DNA from 3 places in the Mesorhizobium sp. ANAO-SY3R2 genome. Region 2 is predicted to be linked to each of the others. Evidence: predicted binding sites of a transcription regulator. Region 2 holds the regulator's gene; each other region holds the start of a gene.

The links. The regulator PhoB, encoded in region 2, activates phosphate uptake and scavenging genes when phosphate is short. The targets are predictions, from matches to a motif close to TGTCATNNANCTGTCAT.
Region 1: the regulator PhoB is predicted to act here: its motif matches at 4,913-4,929, upstream of phnC (phosphonate ABC transporter ATP-binding protein).
Region 3: the regulator PhoB is predicted to act here: its motif matches at 3,848-3,864, upstream of ugpB (sn-glycerol-3-phosphate ABC transporter substrate-binding protein UgpB).

What each region holds. Positions count from the first base shown of each region.
Region 1 covers NZ_CP159955.1:768,699-776,631, reverse strand. Annotated here, with positions in the region: gene phnK (phosphonate C-P lyase system protein PhnK) at 1-568, shown strand, start outside; gene phnL (phosphonate C-P lyase system protein PhnL) at 572-1,279, shown strand; gene ABSY17_RS08475 (DapH/DapD/GlmU-related protein) at 1,276-1,890, shown strand; gene gltS (sodium/glutamate symporter) at 1,900-3,105, opposite strand; gene ABSY17_RS08465 (Tim44 domain-containing protein) at 3,317-4,330, opposite strand; gene ABSY17_RS08460 (GFA family protein) at 4,476-4,820, opposite strand; gene phnC (phosphonate ABC transporter ATP-binding protein) at 5,014-5,856, shown strand; gene phnD (phosphonate ABC transporter substrate-binding protein) at 5,947-6,858, shown strand; gene phnE (phosphonate ABC transporter, permease protein PhnE) at 6,942-7,889, shown strand; gene phnE (phosphonate ABC transporter, permease protein PhnE) at 7,894-7,933, shown strand, end outside.
Region 2 covers NZ_CP159955.1:202,982-210,914, reverse strand. Annotated here, with positions in the region: gene ABSY17_RS05790 (ATP-binding cassette domain-containing protein) at 1-250, opposite strand, end outside; gene ABSY17_RS05785 (sugar ABC transporter permease) at 271-1,587, opposite strand; gene xylF (D-xylose ABC transporter substrate-binding protein) at 1,735-2,775, opposite strand; gene ABSY17_RS05775 (ROK family protein) at 3,121-4,362, shown strand; gene phoB (phosphate regulon transcriptional regulator PhoB) at 4,359-5,048, opposite strand; gene phoU (phosphate signaling complex protein PhoU) at 5,149-5,856, opposite strand; gene pstB (phosphate ABC transporter ATP-binding protein PstB) at 5,897-6,718, opposite strand; gene pstA (phosphate ABC transporter permease PstA) at 6,742-7,933, opposite strand, start outside.
Region 3 covers NZ_CP159955.1:381,856-389,788, reverse strand. Annotated here, with positions in the region: gene ugpC (sn-glycerol-3-phosphate ABC transporter ATP-binding protein UgpC) at 1-440, opposite strand, end outside; gene ugpE (sn-glycerol-3-phosphate ABC transporter permease UgpE) at 440-1,288, opposite strand; gene ugpA (sn-glycerol-3-phosphate ABC transporter permease UgpA) at 1,356-2,240, opposite strand; gene ugpB (sn-glycerol-3-phosphate ABC transporter substrate-binding protein UgpB) at 2,476-3,786, opposite strand; gene ABSY17_RS06670 (TlpA family protein disulfide reductase) at 4,134-4,829, opposite strand; gene argH (argininosuccinate lyase) at 4,863-6,263, shown strand; gene ABSY17_RS06660 (lipoprotein) at 6,334-6,540, shown strand; gene lysA (diaminopimelate decarboxylase) at 6,572-7,840, shown strand.

The DNA of each region.
Region 1 (7,933 bases), 570 kb from region 2:
CCAGTGGCGCGACCTCTACCGCATGAGCGAGGCCGAACGCCGCTTCCTGATGCGAACCGACTGGGGTTTCGTTCACCAGAACCCGGCCGACGGCCTGCGCATGACGGTGTCGGCCGGCGCAAACGTCGGCGAGCGGCTGATGGCCATCGGCGACCGCCACTATGGCAACATCCGCTCGACCGCCATCGACTGGCTGTCCCGTGTCGAAATCGGCGAGGAGCGCATCGACGACGAACCTCGCGCGTTTTCCGGCGGCATGCGCCAGCGCCTGCAGATCGCCCGTAATCTGGTCACTGGCCCGCGGCTGGTGTTCATGGACGAGCCGACGGGCGGCCTCGACGTGTCGGTGCAGGCGCGCCTGCTCGATCTGCTGCGCGGGCTGGTCACCGATCTCGGCCTTGCGGCCATCGTCGTCACGCACGACCTCGCCGTGGCCCGGCTCCTGTCGCAGCGGATGATCGTGATGAAGGACGGCCATGTCGTCGAAGCCGGCCTCACCGACCGCGTGCTCGACGATCCGCGCGCGCCCTACACCCAGCTTCTCGTCTCCTCGATCCTTCAGGTGTAAGCCATGGCCACGCCACTCATCGTCTCCGAGGTCGCCAAGGCCTTCACCATGCACCTGCGCGGCGGCATCCGCCTGCCCGTCGTCGCCAATGTCTCCTTCTCGGTCAGATCAGGCGAATGCGCCGTGCTCGGCGGCCCCTCGGGCGCCGGCAAGAGCTCGGTCCTGAAAATGGTCTACGGCAATTACGGCGTCGACCAGGGCCAGATCATCGTCGACCACCACGGCCAGCTGGTCGACCTCGCCAGCGCCAACCCGCGCACCGTGCTAGCGGTACGCCGCGACACCATTGGCTATGTCAGCCAGTTCTTGCGCACCGTGCCGCGCGTCTCGGCGCTCGATGTCGTCGCCGAGCCACTGGTGGCCCGTGGGGTAGAGCGCGAGCAGGCGCAGGATCGTGCCGCCCACCTTCTTGCCCGGCTCAACCTGCCGGAACGACTGTGGAGCCTGCCGCCGGCCACCTTCTCAGGAGGCGAGCAGCAGCGCGTCAACATCGCGCGTGGCTTCATCACCGACCACCCGATCCTTTTGCTCGACGAGCCGACCGCCTCGCTCGACGCCACCAACCGCGAGGTGGTGATAGGCCTGATCGAGGAGAAGAAGCTCAAGGGTGTGGCCCTGCTCGGCATCTTCCACGACGCCGACGTGCGCGAGGTGGTTGCCGACCGCATCATCGACGTCACCGCGTTCGCAGCCGGAAAGGTCGCCGCATGAGCCGCAAGCTATCCGAACAGCCCTTGATCCACCCCACCGCCGAGGTCACGCAGTCGACCCTCGGCCGCTGGACCGAGGTGGCCGAGCGCACCCGCATCAGCGAAAGCGTGCTCGGCGACTATTCCTACGTCATGCAGGACTGCAGCCTGTGGTGCGCCACGGTCGGCAAGTTCTCCAATATCGCAGCAGCGGTACGCATCAACGCCACCAACCACCCGACCTGGCGGCCGACGCTGCACCACTTCACCTACCGCGCCTCCGACTATTGGGACGATGCCGAGCACGAGACCGAGTTCTTCGAGTGGCGCCGTTCCAATGCCGTGACCATCGGCCATGACACCTGGCTCGGTCATGGCGTGACCGTGCTACCGGGCGTGACCATCGGCGACGGGGCCGTCATCGGCTCGGGCGCCGTGGTGACCAAGGACGTCGCCCCCTACACAATCGTCGCCGGCGTGCCGGCCAGGCCGATCCGCGAGCGTTTCGACCGAAGAACCGCCGAACGCTTCCAGGCGCTCGCCTGGTGGGACTGGGACCACGCCAGGTTGCGCACGGCACTCGACGATTTCCGCAATCTCTCTGCGGAAGAGTTTCTGGAGAAGCACGAATAGACGTCCGGCTCAGAGCAACAGGAAGAGCTGGATCGCGAACACATTGACCAGATCGACGAAAAACGCCGAGACCAGAGGCAGGATGATGAAGGCGTTGGGCGACGGACCATAGTGCTTGGCCACCGCCGTCATGTTGGCGATGGCCGTCGGCGTGGCGCCCAGTGACAGGCCGATGAAGCCCGCGCACAACACGGCCGATTGGTAGTCCTTGCCAAGCAGCGGGAAAAGCACGACCCAGACATAGGCGGCGACGACAGCCGCTTGTATGATGATGACCACCAGCAGCGGACCTGCCACGCCTGCAAGGGTCCAGAGCTGCATGCTCATCAGCGACATGGCCAGGAATGCCGAAAGCGAATACTCGGAGATCAGCGTCATTGCAGGCGTGCGCGCCGGCCATTTCAGCCGTGGGAAGGCAAGCGGCACCGTGTTGGACAAGGCGACGCCCATGAGCAGGCAGGGCACGAAGAGCGGCAGCTTGATGCCCATGTCCGAGATCAGTCCGTGGACCAGATAGCCGAAGACCACGGCGACATTGACCAACAGCAGTGCTTGCATGAAGGTGGTAGTGTTTATCGGCGCGGCATCCGTGTCGGTCGCGGCCACCCGTCCGTCCGCGGTTCCGGTTTCAGGGCTCAGCTGTCCGCGGTCGACGAGAAACTTCGCCACAGGCCCTCCCAACACGCTGGCCACGATGAGGCCGAGCGTTGCAGCGGCCACGCCGACTTCGATGGCCTGGGGAAAACCGTGTTCGGCAGCGATCGCCGGCGCCCAGGCGATTGTCGTGCCATGCCCGCCGACCAGCGCAATCGAGCCCATGATCAGACCTGCCGGCGAGGGCAGGCCGAACATCCGGACGCTGAGGATGCCGACAGTGTTCTGTACGAAGACGAAGGCAGCGGTCAGCATGGCGAGCACGAACAGCGTCCGGCCGCCGACGCGCAGGTCGGACAGACGAGCATTGACACCGACAGTGGCAAAAAAAATTACCAGGAGCCTGTCGCGCGTGGTCATCTCGAAGACGATTTGCAGCCCCGTGAGGGCATGGAAAACCCAAATGGCTGCGGCCGCGAGAAACCCGCCGGTGACTGGTTCGGGGATGTTGTAGTTGCGCAGGAAGGGGATGCGGCGGTTCAGGATCACGCCGACGAAATAAATGACGATTCCAAGCGTGAGGGTCAGGAAGTCCGGCGAGACGAGAACATTGTTGGCCATGGCCAATCCGCGTTTCTCTTACAACCAGAATGTGGGGCTGGATCAAACGATGCCAATCCTCCCGACTTCAACCTTTCCTAGAAAAAAATTGTGGCCGATTGGCGGTATGGCCCGACCGTGGGTCTCTGCGGGATGTCGGTAAGAAAAAAGACGCGCCCGCAGCCGGCCCTCGAAAGGGCGGCTGCGGGCGCAGCAATCAGTAGGGAACGGTTCAGGCTTGCTGGATCGCCGAGAGCTGCCAGTCGCCACCATTCTGGCGCACGAAGGTCCAGAGCTCAGTCACTTCCGTCGGCGCATCGGCGTCACCCTCGACGACCTTGCCGCTGGCGCGGTCGCGGGTCACGTCGATCGAGGAATAATTGAGTGCGGCGGTAGCGTAATCGCGGTCGCCCTCGCGCCAGCTTTCGGCAATGTCCGCCTGCAGCAGTTGCACGTCGGTCACGTCGTTGCGCACGCCCTTCTGGGCATTGTCGGCGAGTTCCTCGGACAGATATGACACCATTTCGGGGGTAACCAGCCGGCGCAGCGCCTTGTGGTCCTCGCGGCCGAAGGCTTCCTGCACCTCGCTCAGCAGGCGCTGGAAGGCGTCGAGATCGCTCTGGTCAAGCGTGATCTCCTCGCTGACCGGCTGCTGTGGGGCCGAGCCCAGGCCTCCGCCGATGCTCGGGATGTTGAACGCGCGCTTGCCGCCTTCTTCACGCGGCTCCGCATCGCGATAGGCGAAATTGCCGTTGCCACCAGTTGCACCCGCGGCAGCGCCCGCCGGTGCCGGCGAGGCCACCGGCCGCGAGCGGATCAGGCGAAGTACCAGCCAGATCGCGCCGCCGATCAGCAAGACCTGCAGCAGCATGCCGAACATGCCGGCGAGACCGCCGAAACCCTGGCCGAGCAACATGCCGATCAGGCCACCCATCAACAGGCCGCCCAGCATCGAGCCGCCGAAACGGCTCATGAAGCCGGGGCGCTGCTGGGCCGCTGCACCGGGACGGGCCGCGTTGGTGGCCGGGTTGGTCGCCTGACCGGTGTTCGGCGTCATCGACCGCTCCATCGGCGCGGTCTGCTGCGGCGCGGTACGCGTCGGCGGTGCCGACTGGAAGGTGCGCGTGCCGCGACTGCCGAAGCTGCCGCCGCGCCGGGCGTCGGCGTGGTCGACGGCGACCATCGAGAAGGCAAGGAACAGGCCCGCGAAAAGCGTGGCAAAGCGGGTCGTTCGGGACAATTTCATCGGCGGTTCCTCAAAATGAAGTCCGCCCTCATATAATGTCTAACAAGTGTAGTGAAAGGGTCGCCCGTTCAACTTTTCGCGGAATCTTGCCGGAATCGGCCAAGCCTTTGAATCCACGACACTTGAACGCTTCGGCGCGCCCCAGTCAGCGGCTGCGCCCATCGACAGGTATGCGCTGCAGTGTGCCGAGATCGATCTCCTCGATGCAGCGCACATTGATCGCCGCCGTCTTCTCGCCGCTGGGGCTGACGCCCGTGCCGAACGGCGCGCAGCCGCAGTTCTTACAGAACATATGGTCTATAATGTGCTTGTTGAACCTATAGGTCGCCATGGCCTCGGGTGGCGTGTGCAGTGTCAGTTTCTCGCGTGGAACGAACCACAGCAGATACCCCTTCCGGCTGCAGTGCGAGCAGTTGCATTCAAGCGCGCTCGTCGGCTCGCCCTCGACCTCGAACGACACGTTTCCGCAGTGACAGCTTCCCTTGGCCATGAGCCCTCCTCCACTTTCCGCCTCGACGATCCATGTTTGCAGCGCCTGCAAACGAGCTTCAAGGTGCATTTTCGGCACCCCGTCCTGTGCATCGTAACAAAACTGACATGCTCCCGACATTGCAGCTTCATGTCCCGCGTCTAGGCCGATAGCCGAAAAGGGCGGAAAGCCCTGATGGGACAGGGAAGCCACGATGCTCGTAATCCGCAACGTCACCCGCCGCTTCGGCAAGAACGTCGCCGTCAACGGCGTCAATCTCAAGATCCAGCCCGGCCAGATGGTCGGCATCATCGGCCGCTCGGGTGCTGGCAAGTCGACGCTGCTCAAGACCATCAACCGCCTGATCGACCCGAGCGAGGGCTCGATCTCCTTCGACGGCACCGAGGTATCGTCACTTCGCGGCGCGCAGTTGCGCCGCTGGCAGCGCGACTGCGCCATGATCTTCCAGCAGTTCAACCTGGTGCCGCGCCTCGACGTGCTCACCAACGTTCTGCTCGGCCGCCTCAACCATCGTTCGACCGGCCTGAACCTGCTCGGCATCTTCTCCCGCGAGGAGCGCATCCGGGCCATCGCCGCCCTCGAACGGCTCGACATCGCCCGCACCGCACTTCAGCCTGCAGGCACGCTGTCGGGTGGCCAGCAGCAGCGCGTCGCCATTGCCCGGGCTTTGATGCAGGAGCCGAAGCTGATCCTCGCCGACGAGCCCATCGCCTCGCTCGACCCGCTCAACGCCAAGGTGGTGATGGACGCATTGCAGGACATCAACCTGCGCGAGGGTATCACCGTCATCACCAACCTGCACACGCTCGACACCGCCCGCACCTACTGCAACCGCATCATCGGCATGCAGGGCGGCGCGGTAGTCTTCGACGGCGCCCCCGAAGAACTGACCACTGAAGCCGTACGCCTGGTCTATGGCGCCGACAGCGACGGCGCAGAGATTTCCGAAGCCATCACCTCGACCAGCATCCGCCCGGCCAAGGTCAAGGTTCCCGCATCCGCCGCACCTCTGGAACCGGCCTACGCCCCGGCCTGAGGCCATCAGCGGTCGTCTCGCCCGCGTCAAGGGCCGGCCATCAGCAACCACAACAACCCGGCGATGGGCCGGGAAAACTGGAGACCTGCAATGTTCAAGAAAGCACTTCTGGGTGCCGTTTCGCTTGCCGTGCTGGCAATCGGACAGGCCCATGCCGCAGACCTCAAGGAATTCCGCATCGGCCTGATCGGCGGCGAGAACGAAGCCGACCGCCTGCGCAACTTCCAGTGCCTGGTCGACCAACTGCCGAAGGCCATCGGCGTCGAGAAGGTGTCGCTGTTCCCGGCCGCCGACTATGACGGCACCATCCAGGGCCTGCTCGGCGGCACGCTCGACTACGCCGAGCTCGGCGCTTCGGGCTACGCCAAGATCTACCTGCAGAACAAGGATGCGGTCGAGCCGATCCTGACCACCGTCCAGACCGATGGTGCCACCGGCTACTATTCGATCATGGTCGCCAAGAAAGACTCCGGCATCACCAAGCTCGAAGACCTCAAAGGCAAGAAGCTCGGCTTCGCCGATCCCGACTCGACCTCGGGCTACCTGATCCCCGCAACCTCCCTGCCCAAGGACCTCGGCGGTACCGCCGTGAAGGACTACTTCGCCGAGACCGGCTTCGGCGGCGGCCATGAAAACCTCGTCCTCGAAGTGCTGAAGGGTACCTTCGATGCCGGCACGACCTTCGGCTCAGGCGTCGGCGAGTTCAAGGACGGCTACACCTCGGGCAACCTGCGCAAGATGGTCGACAAGGGCATCCTCGACATGGACGACCTGGTCGAGGTCTGGAAGTCGCCGCTGATCCCGAACGGCCCGATCGTCGTGCGCACCTCGCTCGACGCCGACATCAGGACCAAGTTCAAGGACTACATGATGAAGCTGCCGGAAACCGATCCGGCCTGCTTCGCGGCGATCCAGGGCGGCGACTTCAAGGGCTTCACCGAAGTCACCCCTGAATTCTACCAGCCGGTCATCGACGCCCGTAAGGCGCAGATCGGCAGCTAAGCCCTCAGGCAACGCGGACGCGCCGCGCCCACATCGCGGCGCGTCTTTTCCTTGATCCGGGACCGGACGGAATTTTCATGACAATGCCCCTATCGGACGTCGGCCTCGCGGTCGAGCGCCACTGGCGCGAACTCGCCAGCCGACGCCGCCTGCACACCATCGGCGGGCTGATCCTGCTGTTCGTCGCCCTGTCCGGATCGCTCTGGTTCGCCAACGAGTCCAATGCTGGAAAGTTCTTCGACCGGCTGCCGCATTTCTTCGACTTCACCGACCAGTTGATGCCGCGCGACGCCTACGAGATCGGCCGCGCGCTGTTCGACCTGCCCTCGCCCTATGACGATGGCAGCCTGAAATTCGACTACCCCGAGGGCCGCATGTATCTGTTCGGCTCGTTCTACCTGCCCGAATATGTCTACAAGATGCTGGAGACGATCAACATCGCGCTCGTCTCGACGATCATCGGCTTTGCGCTTGGTTTCGCGCTCTGCTTCCTCGCCGCCTCCAATCTGGTGACGCAGCGCTGGCTGCGCTTCTTCGTCCGCCGCTTCCTCGAAATCCTGCGCGCCTTCCCCGAGATCGTCATTGCCGGCTTCTTCCTCGCCATCCTTTCAATGGGCGCGATACCGGCGATCATCGCCGTGTCCCTGCACACCATCGGCGCGTTGGGAAAGATGTTTTTCGAAGTCGTCGAAAACGCCGACATGAAGGCCGACGAAGGCCTGCGCGCCGTCGGTGGCAACTGGCCCGAGCGCGTCTGGTTCGGCATCGTGCCGCAAGTCATGCCAAACTTCATCAGCTACGGCCTGCTGCGCCTCGAAATCAACGTGCGCGCCTCCACCATCATCGGCGCGGTCGGCGGCGGCGGCATCGGCGAGGCGCTGCGCCTGTCGATCAGTCGCAATCACGAGGCCAAGACGCTGGCCATCATCCTCCTCCTGTTCTGCACCATCATTGCGGTCGACCAGTTCTCCGCCTGGCTGCGCAAGAAGCTGGTCGGCGAGCAGGCCTTCGCCTTCGGCCGCGGAGAATAAGTCAATGACCACCATTTCCATGACCGACATGCAGGCAATCGCCG
Region 2 (7,933 bases):
CGTATTTCTTGGCGTCGCGCGGATTGGCGATCTGCGCCTCCTCGCCATTGACGAAAATGGTGCCACTGTCGCGCTTGTAGGCGCCCGACAGGATCTTGATCAGCGTCGACTTGCCGGCACCGTTGTGGCCGAGCAGGGCAACGACTTCGCCCGGGAAAAGGTCGATCGATGCATCGTCGACCGCACGGATGCCGCCGAAGGCGATCGAGATATTCTGGAGGTCGACAAGGGGAATGCGGGGTTTTTCCATGATCCTGGCTCCCGAAATCGTTAAACGCGCTTGCGATAGAGCGTGTCGAGCCAGACGGCCACGACCAGCACCATGCCGACGACGATGTTTTGCAGCGGCGTATCGAGGCCGAGCAGCACCATGCCCGATTGCAGCGACTGCATCAAAAGCGCGCCCAGCATCGCACCCGCCACCGTGCCCGAGCCGCCGGCCAGCGACGTGCCGCCGATGACGGCGGCCGCGATCACCAGCAGTTCATCCAGCGTGCCCATGACGTTGGTCGAGGCGTTCTGGCGTGCCGACGAAATCGCCGCGCTGACGGCAGTGAGCAGCCCCATGATCATGAAAATCTTCATTGTCACCCAGCGGGTGTTGATGCCGGCGAGTTCAGCCGCCTCCGGGTTGCCGCCGATGGCGAAGACGTAGCGGCCGAAACGGGTGCGGGTGGTGACGAAGGTCATGATCACGCCGATGGCGACCGCCATCAGCACCGGTATGGCGATACCGTGGGCGATGAACAGGCCGCCTTCAGGGAGAGCGATTCCGTTGGCCTCGGCATATTTGCGCACGATGCCGATCGGCCAGGGGTAAGAATTGGCGATCCAGACCGCGCCGATGATCGCGCCGCAGGTGACGACGCCGAGGAACACCTCGGCCCAGACCGGGCGCAGCGGAAACTTGAAGCGCTTGCGCTGTCGGCGGCCATTCATGAGCATCAGCACGACCGCAATGCAGGCGACCGCGGCAATGATCCAGCTCCAGGTCGCACCTATCGAGCCGGCCGGGCCACCGCCCATCAGCTGGAAGGTCGGGTCGAGCGGCGCGACCGTGCGCCCCGAGGTCACCCACCAGGCAGCACCGCGCCAGACAAGCAGTCCGCCCAGCGTGACGATGAAGGCCGGGATGGCGAGATAGGCAATGAGAAAACCCTGGAGGGCGCCGATGACGAGGCCGATCGCGAGGCCGACCGCCAGCGCAATGACCCAAATCCAGGGATCGCCGAGCGGCATGCCGATGACGCGCGGCAGGAACTCTGCCTGGGTGACGCCCATCACCATGCCGATGAAGCCCTGCACCGAACCGACCGACAGGTCGATATTGCGGGTGACGATCACCAGCACCATGCCCGTCGCCATGATGGCCACGGAGGCCGACTGGACCGACAGGTTCCAAAGGTTGCGCGGCGTCAGGAACAGGCCGCCGGAGAGGATGTGCAGCCCGACCCAGATCAGCAGCAGCGCACCGATCATGCCGAGCATGCGGGTGTCGATTTCCGTGTCCCTGAGGAAGCGTCCGACGAGATTGAGCTCAGTCGTTCGCGCACGGTCAGCGGGCGCGTTGGAAGTCGTGTCTGTCATCGTTACCTCCCGACCGGCTGGCCGTCTTGGCAGCAACCGGTGCGCGCATGATAGGAGCAATCCGCTCAGTCATGAAGCGGGCGCTTTTTCCGACAACGCCGCGGCCCTCAAAGGGCCGCGGCGTTGAATCGGTCGGGACCGAAAGTCCTAGTTGCAGGCAGCGACGGAACCCGCCGCAACGCCCTGGCAGACCACGTCCTTGCCAACCCAGCCGGCGTCGATGACGACGTTGAGGTTGTCCTTGGTGATCGGAACCGGGGTGAGGAAGACGGAATTCAATTCGAGGCCACCAGGCGTCTTGAACTTGGTGACGTTGGCGATCTCTTCCATCTTCTTGCCGTCGGCCAGCTGCGAGGCGATTTCGGCTGCGTTCTTGCCGAGTTCGCGCGCATCCTTCCACACCGACACGGTCTGGGTGCCGAGCGCGATGCGGTTCAGCGCGGCATGGTCGCCGTCCTGGCCCGACACCGGCACCGAGCCGGCAAGACCCTGCGCCTGGAGAGCAGCGATGGCACCGCCAGCGGTGCCGTCGTTGGATGCCACCACCGCATCGACCTTGTTGTCGTTGGCGGTCAGGAACTGCTCCATGTTCTTCTGGGCGTTGGCCGGCAGCCAGCCATCGGTATAGGCCTCGCCGACATTCTTGATCTTGCCGGCGTCGATGGCGCCTTTCAGCACTTCCATCTGGCCGGCGAACAGGAAGTCGGCATTCGGGTCGGCGCCATTGCCCTTGATGAAGACGTAGTTGCCTTCCGGCTTGGCAGCAAGGACGCCGCGGGCCTGCATGCGGCCGACTTCCTTGTTGTCGAAGGTGAGGTAGAAGGCATCCTTGTTCTCGATCAGACGGTCGTAGCCGACGACCGGAATGCCTTCCGAGACCGCCTTGTCGACGGCCGGGCCGATGGCCGACGCATCCTGCGCCAGGATGATCAGCGCATTGGCGCCCTGCGAGATCAGGCTCTCGACGTCGGTGAGCTGCTTGGCCGGAGACGACTGCGCGTCAGCCGAGATGTACTTGTCGCCGGCGGCCTCGATGGCGGCCTTCATGGCGGCCTCGTCGGTCTTCCAACGTTCTTCCTGGAAATTGGACCAGGACACGCCAACGACCTTGTCCTTCGCCTCGGCCACTGCCGCAAGCGACAGAGTCATGGCGACGCCCGCCAGAATGGCGGTGGTAAACTTCTTCATGATTTCCTCCCTGCGCCCCTTGGGCGCACTGCTTCTGCGGTAGCCCTTGGAGAAGCCCATTTTTTCGAGCCTCGAAAAAATAGTGACTCAACGTCCAGCCGCTGTCAACACGCTTTCGTCAGCCCGTTTTCGTTTTTTCGGGAGTCGAAATAAATGGAGACAAGGTTCGGCGTCTCTGGCACAATTAACCGTGCATGAGCCCGAAAATAGGTCGATTTTTGGCAAGGATCATGCACACAACTAATATTCTACAGTGCCTCTGCTGGTCCGGGAGGCTGGCGCTGTAGAAGGCGCAAGAGCCTGCCGCAGGATATGGCTGCGCTGCGCCGGGAGGAAGAAGAACACATGTCGGTCGGCATACGCCATGACGATCTGAGGCGGCGCAACCGCGCCATGGTCATCTCGGCGGTCCGCCGCGCGAGCCAGCCGTCGCGCACCGAGATCGCCGCCGCCACCGGCCTCAGCCATTCCACGATTTCGACCATCTCCTCCGACCTCATCGCCGAGGGCATCCTCGCCGAGGCCAAGAGCGGCGAGCCGGCATCGATGAAGCGGGGTCGACCGCAGGTGGCGCTGGCGCTCGACCCGAAGGCCGCGGCCATCGTCGCCGTCGTGCTGTCGCTGAACCATCTCTCCGCAGCCGTCATCGACTATGCCGGCAACACCATCGTCGAGGACAGCGCCAAGCTTTCGACCCAGAAAATGTCGGCCGAGGCGCTGGTCGAGGAGTGCGTCGGCATGGTGCGCCGGCTGGTGCGCCGCGTCGATCCGGCGGAGGGGCGGGTCCTGCGCATCGGGCTGGCCGTCCAGGGCATCACCGATTCCGGCTCACGCAAGCTCCTGTGGTCGCCGATCACGCCGCATGACGACATCCCCTTCGCCGACAGGCTGGAAGAGGAGTTCGGCGTGCCTGTGACGGTCGAGAACGACTGCAACATGATCGCCGAGGCGCTGCGCTGGCGGAATCCCGAACGCTATCGCGACGACTTCATCGCCATCCTGCTGTCGCACGGCATCGGCATGGGGCTCGTTATCAAGGGCGAACTGTTCACCGGCACGCTGTCGTCGGGCGGCGAGTTCGGCCACATGATCCACCGTCCCGATGGCGCGCTGTGCCGCTGCGGCCGGCGCGGCTGCATCGAGGCCTATGCCGGCAACTACGCCATCTGGCGCAATGCCAGGCTGGGCGACGAGAATGCCGAGCCCCTCGCCGACCTCTCCGATGCGGACATCAAGGCCCTCGCCGACGCCGCGCGCGACCATGACGGGCCCGAGCGCCAGGCCTTCCGCAAGGCCGGCGAGGCCATCGGCTTCGGCCTCGGCTCGATGTTCGCCCTGTTCGATCCGGCACCGCTCGCCTTCGTCGGCGTCGGCGCGACCGCCTTCGACCTGATGGAACCGCATCTGCGCGCGGCGCTGGCCAAGACGGCCGGCGGCGTGCATTCCAAGGCGATCTCCTTCGACACCGAGCCGGACGAGGTCCCGCTCATCAAGGAAGGTTGCACCAAGCGCGCCCTGCTCTATGTCGACCAGGAGATCTTCGCGCCCGCAGCGGCTCCGCGCCGCACCGACGTCGCCGAAGCCTAATCCTCGCGGATGGCGTAGCCGGCGCCGCGGATGGTGCGGATGACGTCGGGCATGCGGCCGGTGTTGACCGCCTTGCGCAACCGCCCGACATGCACGTCCACGGTGCGCTCGTCGATATAGATCGTCTCGCCCCAGACATTGTCGAGCAATTGGCCGCGCGAGAACACCCGGCCCGGATGCCGCATCATGAATTCGAGCAGGCGGAATTCGGTCGGCCCGAGCTTGATTTCACTCTTCTTGCGGTAGACCCGGTGCGATTCACGGTCGAGTACGATGTCGCCGACCTTGAGCACCGACGACAGCACCTCAGGCTTGGCCCGGCGCAGCAGCGCCTTGACCCGCGCCATGAACTCCGGCGTCGAGAAGGGCTTGACCAGATAGTCGTCGGCGCCGGTCGACAGCCCGCGCACCCTATCGCTCTCTTCGCCGCGCGCCGTCAGCATGATGATCGGCAGACGTTCCGTCTCGGGCCGCATCCGGAGCCGGCGGCAGAGCTCGATGCCTGATATCGCCGGCACCATCCAGTCGAGTACGAGCAGGTCCGGCACGTTCTCCTGAAGCCGGATTTCGGCCTCGTCGCCACGGGTGACGACTTCGACCTGGTAACCTTCGGACTCGAGATTGTAGCGAAGCAGCACGCCCAGCGGCTCTTCATCCTCGACGACCATGACCTTGGGGGCGATCATCGGCTGTCCTCTTTCTTGGCACATGACCCGGAGCCATGCGCAGCTTCAACGTGCTGCAGCGTCCATTGCACGTCCAGGCGGACGCGCGGCGCTGCCGAATTCAAGCGTTCGGAACCATTGAAGTGGTTTCGTCGACCTTCGGGCGGTTCAACGGCAACTGCGTGCCCGTCACCACGAAATAGGCGTTCTCGGCGATGTTGGTGACATGGTCGCCGATGCGCTCGAGGTTCTTGGCGCAGAACAGCAGATGCGTGCAGGGAGTGATGTTGCGCGGATCCTCCATCATGTAGGTCAGGAGCTCGCGGAACACGGCCGTATATTGGATGTCGATCTTCTGGTCGTCGGCGCGCAGTTCCTTCAGGCCCTCGGCCTGGCGCGCGACATAGAGTTCGACGACGCCGCGCACCTGCGCCATCACCAGTTGCGCCATCGCGTCGATGGAGTGCGAGAATGTCCGCGGCAGCGGCGACTGGCCGACGGCGCCGACGCGCTTGGCGATGTTCTTGGCAAGGTCGCCGATCCGTTCGAGATCGCCGGCCATACGGATGGCGCTGACCACGGTGCGCAGGTCCTGCGCCATCGGCTGGCGCTTAGCGATCAGCGTGATCGCGCTGTTGTCGAGCTCGCGCTGCTTGGCGTCCATGATCGTGTCGTCGGCGACGACGTTCTGCGCCAGCGCCTGGTCGGACGAAAGTAGCGCCCGGATCGAGCCCTCAACCATCGCGCCGGCCAGGTCGCCCATGTCGCGGATGACCTGGTCGACGTGTTTCAATTCTTCGTCGAAGGACCGGACTGTGTGCTCGCCCATGATCGTATCCTCGTCTGCTGCTGTGTCTGGCGGCGATCACTCAGCCGAAGCGGCCGGTGATGTAGTCCTGCGTCCGCTTGTCGTCCGGGTTGGTGAACATCTTGTCGGTCGGGCCCTCCTCGACGAGATAGCCGAGGTGGAACATCGCCGTGCGCTGCGACACGCGCGCCGCCTGCTGCATCGAATGGGTGACGATGACGATGGTGTAGTTCTCGCGCAACTCGTCGATCAGCTCCTCCACCTTGGCGGTGGCGATGGGGTCCAGCGCCGAGCATGGCTCGTCCATCAGGATCACCTCGGGCGAAACGGCAATGGCGCGGGCGATGCACAGGCGCTGCTGCTGGCCGCCCGACAGGCCGGTGCCCGGCTCGTTGAGGCGGTCCTTGGCCTCGTTCCACAGCGCCGCCTTCTGCAGGCTTTTCTCGACGATCTCGTCGAGCTCGGCCTTGTTCTTGGCCAGCCCGTGGATACGCGGACCGTAGGCGACGTTCTCGTAGATCGACTTGGGGAACGGGTTCGGCTTCTGGAACACCATGCCGACGCGGGCGCGCAGTTCCACCACGTCGATCCTGGGATCGTAGATGTCTTCATCGTCGAGCGTGATCATGCCGCCGACGCGGGCGCCATCGATCGTGTCGTTCATGCGGTTGAGGCAGCGCAGGAAGGTCGACTTGCCGCAGCCCGACGGGCCGATCAGCGCCGTCACCTGGTTCTGCCGCACCTGGAGATCGACCCCGAACAGCGCCTGCTTCTCGCCATAGTGCACGGTCACCTTTTCGCCGCGCATCTTGATGATATCGTTCGGTCTGTTCATCTCGGCGTTCACCGCGTCCTCGAGGGTTTTGTCGGTCATGATGTTCATAGCTATGTGCCCCTTGTCCACGCCTACCAGCGCCGCTCGAAACGCCGCCTGAGGACGATGGCGACGATGTTCATGGCCATCAGGAAGACCAGCAGGATGATAATTGCGCCCGACATGCGCTCGACGAAGGCGCGCTCGGCCTCGTTGGCCCACATGTAGATCTGTACAGGCAGCGCGGTTGCCGGATCAAACGGCGTCTTGGGATAGTCCGCGACGAAGGCGACCATGCCGATCAGAAGCAAGGGTGCCGTCTCGCCGAGCGCGCGCGCCAGGCCGATGATCGTGCCGGTCAGGATGCCGGGGGCGGCGAGCGGCAGGATGTGCTGGAACACCATCTGCATCTTGGACGCACCGAGACCCAGCGCTGCCGAGCGGATCGACGGCGGCACCGCGGCAAGGGCCGCACGCGTCGCGATGATGATGGTCGGCAAGGTCATCAGCGTCAGCACCAGGCCGCCGACGACGGAAGCCGAGCGCGGCAGGCCGAGGAAGTTGATGAAGACGGCCAGTCCGAGCAGGCCGAAGACGATCGACGGCACGGCGGCGAGGTTATTGATATTGACCTCGATCAGGTCGGTGAAGCGGCTCTTCTTGGCGAACTCCTCGAGATAGATCGAAGCGGCGACGCCGATCGGCAGCGCCAGCAACAGCACGATCCCCATCATGTAGAACGAACCGATGAGAGCGACGCCGACGCCCGAGGTTTCCGGCCGGCTGGAGGCGCCGAAGCTGAACAGGCCGGTGTTGAAGTGCTCGCTCATGGCGCCTTCGGCCTTGAGCTTGTTCATCCACTCGACCTGCTGGTCGGAGACCTTGCGGCGGCTTTCGGGCACCGAGAGGTCGATCTGGCCCTTGTAGGCGGAGTCGAGATTGGCGGCCGCCAGGATGTCGACTTCCTGTACGGTGCCGATGACCGAGGGATCGGCCATGACGATCGCCCTGAGCTGCACGCGCGAGCCGTCGGACAGGAAACCCTTGAGCTTGCGCACCATGGCCTTGTCGTTCGGGTCGATGCCAAGCTTTTGGATCAGCGCGGTCTCGGCGAGCTTGGGATAGTTCGCCGTGACCAGCACATTCGGATCGGTCGCCCGCTTGTTGTTCGGGTCGATGATCTTTTCGTCGAAGTCGACCTGCAGCGTCACCGTCGTCTGCCAGAAGGCGGTATAGCCCTTGGAGATGATCGAGGTCAGCATGATGGCGAGGAACGTCAGGCCG
Region 3 (7,933 bases), 180 kb from region 2:
CGGCCCATGGCCACGCGCTGGCGCTGGCCACCGGAGAGTTCGCGCGGGCGGCGTTCCAGCAGGTGCTCGAGCTCCAGCGTCCTGGCTGTCGAGCGAACGCGCCTATCGACCTCGTCCTTCGGCGTGCCGCGATTGCGCAAGCCGTAGGCCATGTTGTCGTAGACCTTCATATGCGGGTAGAGCGCATAGTTCTGGAACACCATGGCGATGTCGCGTTCGGTCGGGCCAATGGCGTTGACCACCTTGCCGTCGATCGAACAATTGCCGGCCGAAATCGTCTCCAGCCCGGCGATCATGCGCAGAAGGGTCGACTTGCCGCAGCCGGACGGGCCGACCAGCACGCACAGCGCCTTGTCGGGTATGGCGATGGATACGCCCTTCACGGCTTCGACACCGCCAGGATAGACCTTCCTGACGTCCTTGAGATCGACGGTTGCCATTATTTCTCCGTATCGACGAGGCCGCGAACGAACCAGCGCTGCATCAGCACCACGACCAGGATGGGCGGCACGATGGCGAGCATCGAGGTGACCATCACCAGGTGCCATTGGGTGTCGGCATCGGCGAAGGAAATCATTTTCCTCAGCGCGATGACGATGGTGTTCATGTCGTTGCGGTTGGTGACCAGCAGCGGCCACAGATATTGCGTCCAGCCATAGATGAAGAGGATGACGAACAGTGCCGCGATGTTGGTGCGCGACAGCGGCAGCAGGATGTCCTTGAAGAAGCGCCATGGCCCGGCACCGTCGACGCGGGCGGCCTCGACCAGTTCGCCCGGGATGGTCAGGAAAAACTGGCGGAACAGCAGCGTCGCGGTGGCCGAGGCGATCAGCGGGATGATCAGGCCGGCATATGTGTCGATCAGGCCGAAATCGACCATCACCTTGTAGGTCGGCAGGATGCGCACCTCGACCGGCAGCATCAGGGTGATGAAGATCAGCCAGAAGAAGGTCATGCGTCCGGGAAAGCGGAAGAAGACGATGGCATAGGCCGACAGGATCGAAATGATGATCTTTCCCACCGCGATGCCGAGCGCCACCACCGTGGTGTTGAACAGCAGCGTCGCCACGCTGACCCCGCCGATGCGGCCGACGCCGCCGAACAGCGCCTCCGAATAGTTCTCGACGAAGCGGTCGCCGGGCAACAGCGGCAGCGGCGGGCGCAGGATCGTCTGCAGCGAATGGGTCGAGGCGACGAAGGTGTAGTAGATCGGGAACGCCACGATCAGGATGCCGAGGATCAGGATCGCATGCGCGACGTAGCGCGACGTGCGGCTTGCGCCGAGCATGGCTCCCTCCTCGCGCCGCCCCAGGACGGCGGCGGTGGAAGCGTTCGACGGCGCTGCGGCAGATATCTCAGCCATAATGCACCTTCTTCTCGACATAGCGGAACTGGACCGCGGTGAGCGCAATCACGATGACCATCAGGATCACAGACTGCGCTGCCGAATCGCCGAGGATAAGGTTGACGAAGCCGTCGTTGTAGACCTTGTAGACCAGCGTCTCGGTGGCCTTGCCGGGGCCGCCACCGGTAACGGCGTGGATGATGCCGAAGGTGTCGAAGAAGGCGTAGACGGTGTTGACGACGAGCAGGAAGAAGGTCGTCGGCGCGAGCAGCGGAAAGACGATCGTCCAAAAGCGCTTTGTCGGCCTGGCACCGTCGATGGCGGCGGCCTCGATCAGCGTCTTGGGGATCGCCTGCAGGCCGGCGACGAAGAACAGGAAATTGTAGCTGATCTGCTTCCAGGCGGCGGCCGCGACGACCAGCACCATCGCCTGCGAGCCGTCGAGCAACGGATCCCAGTTGATGCCGAGGGCGCGCAGGCCATAGGCGAGGGAGCCGATGGACGGGTTGAACAGGAACAGCCACAGCATGCCGGCAATCGCTGGCGCCACCGCATAGGGCCAGATCAGCAGCGTGCGGTAGATGTTGCGGCCGCGGATGACGCGGTCCGCCATGACGGCGAGCAGCAGGGCCGTGCCCATCGCGACGGCTGCGGTGGCAACCGAAAAGACGATCGTGACCTGGACCGAGTTGAGATAGTTCGGGTCCGACAGCACCTTCTTGAAATTTGCGAACCAGACGAACTTCGACGACAGGCCGAAGGGATCCTCCCGCAGCATCGACTGGCGCAGCGCCTGGCTAGCCGGCCAGTAGAAGAAGATCAGCGTGATCGCCAGCTGCGGTGCGACCAGCAGGTAGGGCAAGAGCTTGTTGGGAAAGACGACGCGTGGGGTCATATGGCCGTTCCAATGGGCGGCAATGACTGAGGCAAGCGCCCTGAGACGCCCCCCTCTGGCCTGCCAGCCAACTCCCCCTCAAGGGGGGAGATCAGCGATTTCAGCGACTGTGCATTTCTTGCAGCAGATGCGATTAGCGAAAGAGACGATGCCAGCCGATCTCCCCCCGCGAGAGGGAGATGGCTGGCAGGCCAGAGGGGGGTGAAATGGATCACGCTCCCGAGCCAGACTTGCGTCAGTTGCCGATCGCTTCCTGGATCGCCTTGTTGCCACGCTCGACGGCGTTGTCGAGCGCCTGCTGGGCGGTCTGCTGGCCGGCGAGCATCTTTTCGAACTCTTCGTTCTGGATGTCGCGGACCTGCGGCAGGTTGACGAGGCGCACGCCCTTCGAGTTTTCGGTCGGCGCCTTGCCCATCATCTGCTGGATCGGAATCTCGCGGGCCGGGTTCTTTTCATAGAAGCCCGAATTCTTGGTCTCCTCGTAAGCAGCGAGCGTAACCGGCAGGTAGCCCGAGACCTGATGCAGGCGGGCCTGGATCGGGGTCTGCGACAGGAAGTTGAAGAAAGCCGCAACGCCCTTGTACTGCTCGTCCGGCAAGCCGGCAAAGACCCACAGCGAAGCGCCGCCAGGGATGGTGTTCTGCGGCGCACCAGCGGCATCCGCCTCGTAAGGCAGCTGACCGGTGCCGTAGTTCATGCCCGACTTGACGATGTCGCCGAGGCCGCCCGAGGATTCAGTGAAGATGCCGCATTCGCCGGCGAGGAAGATCTGCTTGGCCTCGGAAGTGCGGCCGCCATATTTGAAGGTGCCGTCCTTGGCGAGGTCGGCGAGCTCCTGGAAGTGCTTGACGAAGGCCGGGGCGTTGATCTTGAGCTCGACGTCGACGCCGCCGATGCCGTTTTCATTGCTGCCGTAGGAAACGTTGTTCCAGGCGGCGAAATTCTCGGTATGGATCCAGGTCAACCATGTCGAGGTGAAGCCGCAAGGGGCGGCACCGCTCGACTTGATCTTCTTGGCCGCATCCCAGACTTCGGCCCAGGTCTTGGGCGGATTGTCGACGTCGAGGCCGGCCTTCTGGAAGATGTCCTTGTTGTAGTAGAGGATCGGCGAGGACGAGTTGTAGGGGAACGACAGCATCGTGCCGTCGGGCTTCGAATAGTACGAGACGATGCCCGGCAGATACTGGCTCTTGTCGAAGGCCTGACCGCCCATCGACAGGATTTCGGCGACCGGCTTGATGGCGCCCTCGGCACCCATCATCGTGCCGGTGCCGGCGTCGAAGACCTGCATGATCGCCGGCGGCTGCTTGGCGCGGAAGGCGGCGATGCCGGCATTCAGCGTTTCCGGATAGGTGCCCTTGAAAACCGGTACGATCTTGTACTCGGACTGGCTCTCGTTGAATTCCTTCGAAAGCTTTTCGACGACCTCGTTGTTCGCGCCGGTCATGGCGTGCCACCAGGAAATCTCGGTGACGGCAAAGGCGGAGGTGCTGGACAACAGCGTCATCGTGGCGGCAACACCGGCCGCTATGCCTAGGGTCTTCATGTCTCGCTCCCGTTCTGGTTGGCGAAAGGTTTAATTTCGCGGGGAGCAGTATTGTCTGGATATGACAGCCCTACAACAGTTTTGTATCGTTCCGATGAAGCCCACAGAACACACGCCTGTCTCAGCTTATTGTTGAGCCGACAGAATTGCTTTCGCTTCATTTGAAAGCGAAAGCTTCGAGTTAAATTTTAGATTGGGCGCAACTATCGGCAATGCCTGACAACGACAGTCTTCGGTAGCATGCGGCACACAAGAAAGAGCCTTTCGCCTGGAGACCCCGCGAAAGGCTTCGAGCAAGCGCAGCAACCCAAGGGCGCCGCCGCACCACAGCGGCAGCGTCGTGCCAACTATTGGGCCAGCGCGGCTTCGATCAGCTTCTTGGCGTCGGGGCTGGCCCATTCGGCTGGGCCGTTCATGTTGGCAAGCAGGCAGCCGTCGCCGTCGATCAGCAGCGTCACCGGCAGGCCAAGCGCCAGCCCCTGCTTCTTGAGATCGTTGAACAGGGCAAGCGTGTTCTCGCGATAGAAGCCGAGCGACGCGACGCCAGTCTCCTCCAGGAACTTCTTCGGCTTGGTGTCGTCGCCGGTGTCGACATTGACGGCCACGACCTCGAAATTCTCGCCGCCCATCTCGCGTTCGAGCGCGTCGAGCGCCGGCATTTCGGCCCGGCACGGCGCGCACCATGTCGCCCAGAGATTGATGAGCAGCGTGCGGCCGGAATGGTCGGCCACCGTCATCGGCTTGCCATCAGGCCCGTTGAAGGCGAGGCTTTTGAGCGAGCGCGGCGGGTCGGCCGGCAGCATCGCCGCGACATGACCGGTGGCGGCCGCGCCGACGGCCTTGGCGCGGTCGGCCTTGGCAGCGCAGAGCTTGTCGTCGGCGCTGGCGTCTGCGCCCGTGTTGGTCGCAACGCTTGCAGGCGCCGGCGCATTGTTGCCAGAACGGGTGTTGCTGACATATACCGCGACCGCGCCGGCGATCACGCCCGCAACGGCGGCAAGCAGGATATGGCGTGGGGCGGGAAACATTTTTCTGCGGTCCATCTAACCAATTTTCTCCGGAGCCCGGTTATCACGATGAGCGACAAGAAGGCCAGCAACCAGATGTGGGGCGGACGTTTTGCCTCGGGACCGGCCGCGATCATGGAGGCGATCAACGCCTCGATCGGCTTCGACAAGAAGCTTTACGCCCAGGACATCCGCGGTTCCGTCGCCCATTCCGAAATGCTGGCGCAAACCGGCATTATTTCCGCCGACGATCAACAAAAAATTGCTGACGGGCTGAACACGATCCTGCGAGAAATCGAGGATGGCAAGTTCACCTTCTCGACCCGCCTCGAAGACATCCACATGAATGTCGAGGCGCGCCTCGCCGAACTGATCGGCCCGGCGGCGGGACGCCTGCACACCGCGCGCTCGCGCAACGACCAGGTGGCGGTGGACTTCCGGCTCTGGGTCAAGGACGAGTTCCATCGCGTCGCCGAAGCGCTGAAGGGCCTGATCGCGGCCTTCCTCGAACGCGCTGAAGAGCACGCTTCGACCGTCATGCCGGGCTTCACCCATCTCCAGACGGCCCAGCCGGTGACCTTCGGCCACCATTGCATGGCCTATGTCGAGATGTTCGCCCGCGACCTCAGCCGCGTCCGCGACGCCATCGAGCGCATGGACGAAAGCCCGCTCGGGGCTGCAGCACTCGCCGGCACCGGATTCCCCATCGACCGTTTCCAGACCGCCGCAGCGCTCGGCTTCCGCGAACCGACCCGCAACTCGCTCGACAGCGTGTCGGACCGCGACTACGCGCTCGAGTTCCTGTCGGTGGCGGCGATCTGCGCCACCCATATGTCGCGCCTGGCCGAAGAGATCGTCATCTGGTCGACGCCGCAATTCGGCTTCGTGCGCCTGTCCGACAGCTATTCGACGGGCTCGTCGATCATGCCGCAGAAGAAGAACCCCGACGCCGCCGAACTGGTGCGCGCCAAGACCGGCCGCGTCAACGGCCACCTGATCGGCCTCTTGACCGTCATGAAGGGCCTGCCGCTGACCTATTCCAAGGACATGCAGGAAGACAAGGAAGCAGTGTTCGACGCCGCCGAAACGCTCGACCTGATGCTCGCCGCCATGACCGGAATGGTCGGCGACATGACCATCAATGACCAGGCGATGAAGAAGGCAGCCGGCTCGGGCTATTCGACGGCGACCGACCTTGCCGACTGGCTGGTGCGCGAACTCGGCCTGCCCTTCCGAGAGGCACACCACGTCACCGGCCGCGCCGTGGCGCTGGCCGAGAGCAAGAAGCTCGGGCTGGAAAAGCTGGCGCTCGAGGACCTGCAGACGATCCATCCCGGCATCACCTCAGACATCTTCTCGGTGCTGTCGGTACAGAATTCGGTGAAGAGCCGCACCTCGTTCGGCGGCACCGCACCTGCCGAGGTGAAGAAGCAGATCCGTTACTGGAAGAAGCGTCTTACGAAAGCTTGATCGATCCGGGGTGCAAAGGCGACAAAACTCCGCTACAAGCGGCGGGGAAATTTTCTCGGACGGATGGCTCATGACCGCTGGCAGGATTTTGGTGACGCTCGGGCTGATCGCGGCGGTTGGCGCGGTTTCGGCCTGTGGGCGCAAGGGCGACCTCGATACGCCCTATGATGCCGCCGTGCAGGCGCACAAGGACGCGCAGAAGGCCGGCCAGCCTGTCGGGCCGGAGCCGCAGAAACCGGTTGCGGACAAGCCCTTCGTCCTCGATCCGCTGATCTGAGCTGCACCCCGCCTTTCGAAAGCTAACTGCCGTGAACCATTTCGACTACCGTAACGGCGTCCTCCACGCCGAAGACGTGGCGCTGACCGACATCGCCGCTGCAGTCGGCACGCCGTTCTACTGCTACTCAACGGCGACGCTGACGCGCCACTTCGAGGTCTTTGCCAAGGCCTTCGCCGATCTCGACGCGCTCGTCTGCTACGCGCTCAAGGCCAATTCCAACCAGGCGGTGCTGCGCACGCTGGCCCGGCTCGGCGCCGGCGCCGACGTGGTCTCGGAAGGCGAGATGCGACGCGCGCTCGCCGCCGGCATCCCGGCGAAGAAGATCGTATTCTCCGGCGTCGGCAAGACCGCCCGCGAGATGGATTTCGCGCTGCAGGCCGGTATTTTGTGCTTCAACGTCGAATCCGAGCCTGAGCTCGAACTTCTGTCAGCGCGCGCGGTGGCCAATGGCAAGACAGCACCCGTGTCGCTGCGCATCAATCCCGATGTCGATGCCAAGACGCACAAGAAGATCTCGACCGGCCTCGCCGAAAACAAGTTCGGCATTCCGCTCAAGCGGGCGCGCGAGGTCTATGCCCGTGCAGCTGCGCTGCCCGGGCTCAAGGTCGCTGGCATCGACATGCATATCGGCAGCCAGATCACCGAACTGCAGCCCTTCGACGACGCTTTTGCGCTGCTGGTCGAACTGGTCGCCACGCTCAAGGCCGACGGTCATGCCATCGAGCATGTCGATCTCGGTGGCGGGCTCGGCATTCCCTACAAGACCGACAATTCGCCGCCGCCCCTGCCTGACGCCTATGCCCAGATCGTGCACAAGCATGTCGGCAAGCTCGGCCTCAAGGTGATGTTCGAGCCGGGCCGGCTGATCGTCGGCAATGCCGGCATCCTCGTTTCCGAAGTGATCTTCGTGAAAGAAGGCGACGCCAAGAACTTCCTCATCGTCGATGCGGCGATGAACGACCTGATCCGCCCGACGCTCTACGACGCCTTCCACGACATCCGCCCGGTGGTGCAGGCGCCTGCCAACGCCCCGCGCATGACGGTCGACATCGTCGGCCCGGTCTGCGAGACCGGCGACTATCTCGGCCTCGACCGCGACCTGCCGCGCCTTAAAGCGGGCGACCTGATCGCCGTCAGCACCGCAGGCGCCTATGGCGCCGTTCAGGCCGGAACCTACAACACGCGGCCGTTGGTGCCGGAAGTTCTGGTCGACGGCGACCGCTTCCACGTCGTGCGCCAGCGCCAGACCTATGAGGAACTGATCGGGCTGGATTCGGTGCCCGACTGGCTCGCCTGACCCCAGCGCGAGTAAGGTTACGACCGTGCGACAAGCGCTGAAGGCTTCACGATTGTGTGGATCGCCTCGCCTTCGCCGTGATTGATGGTATTC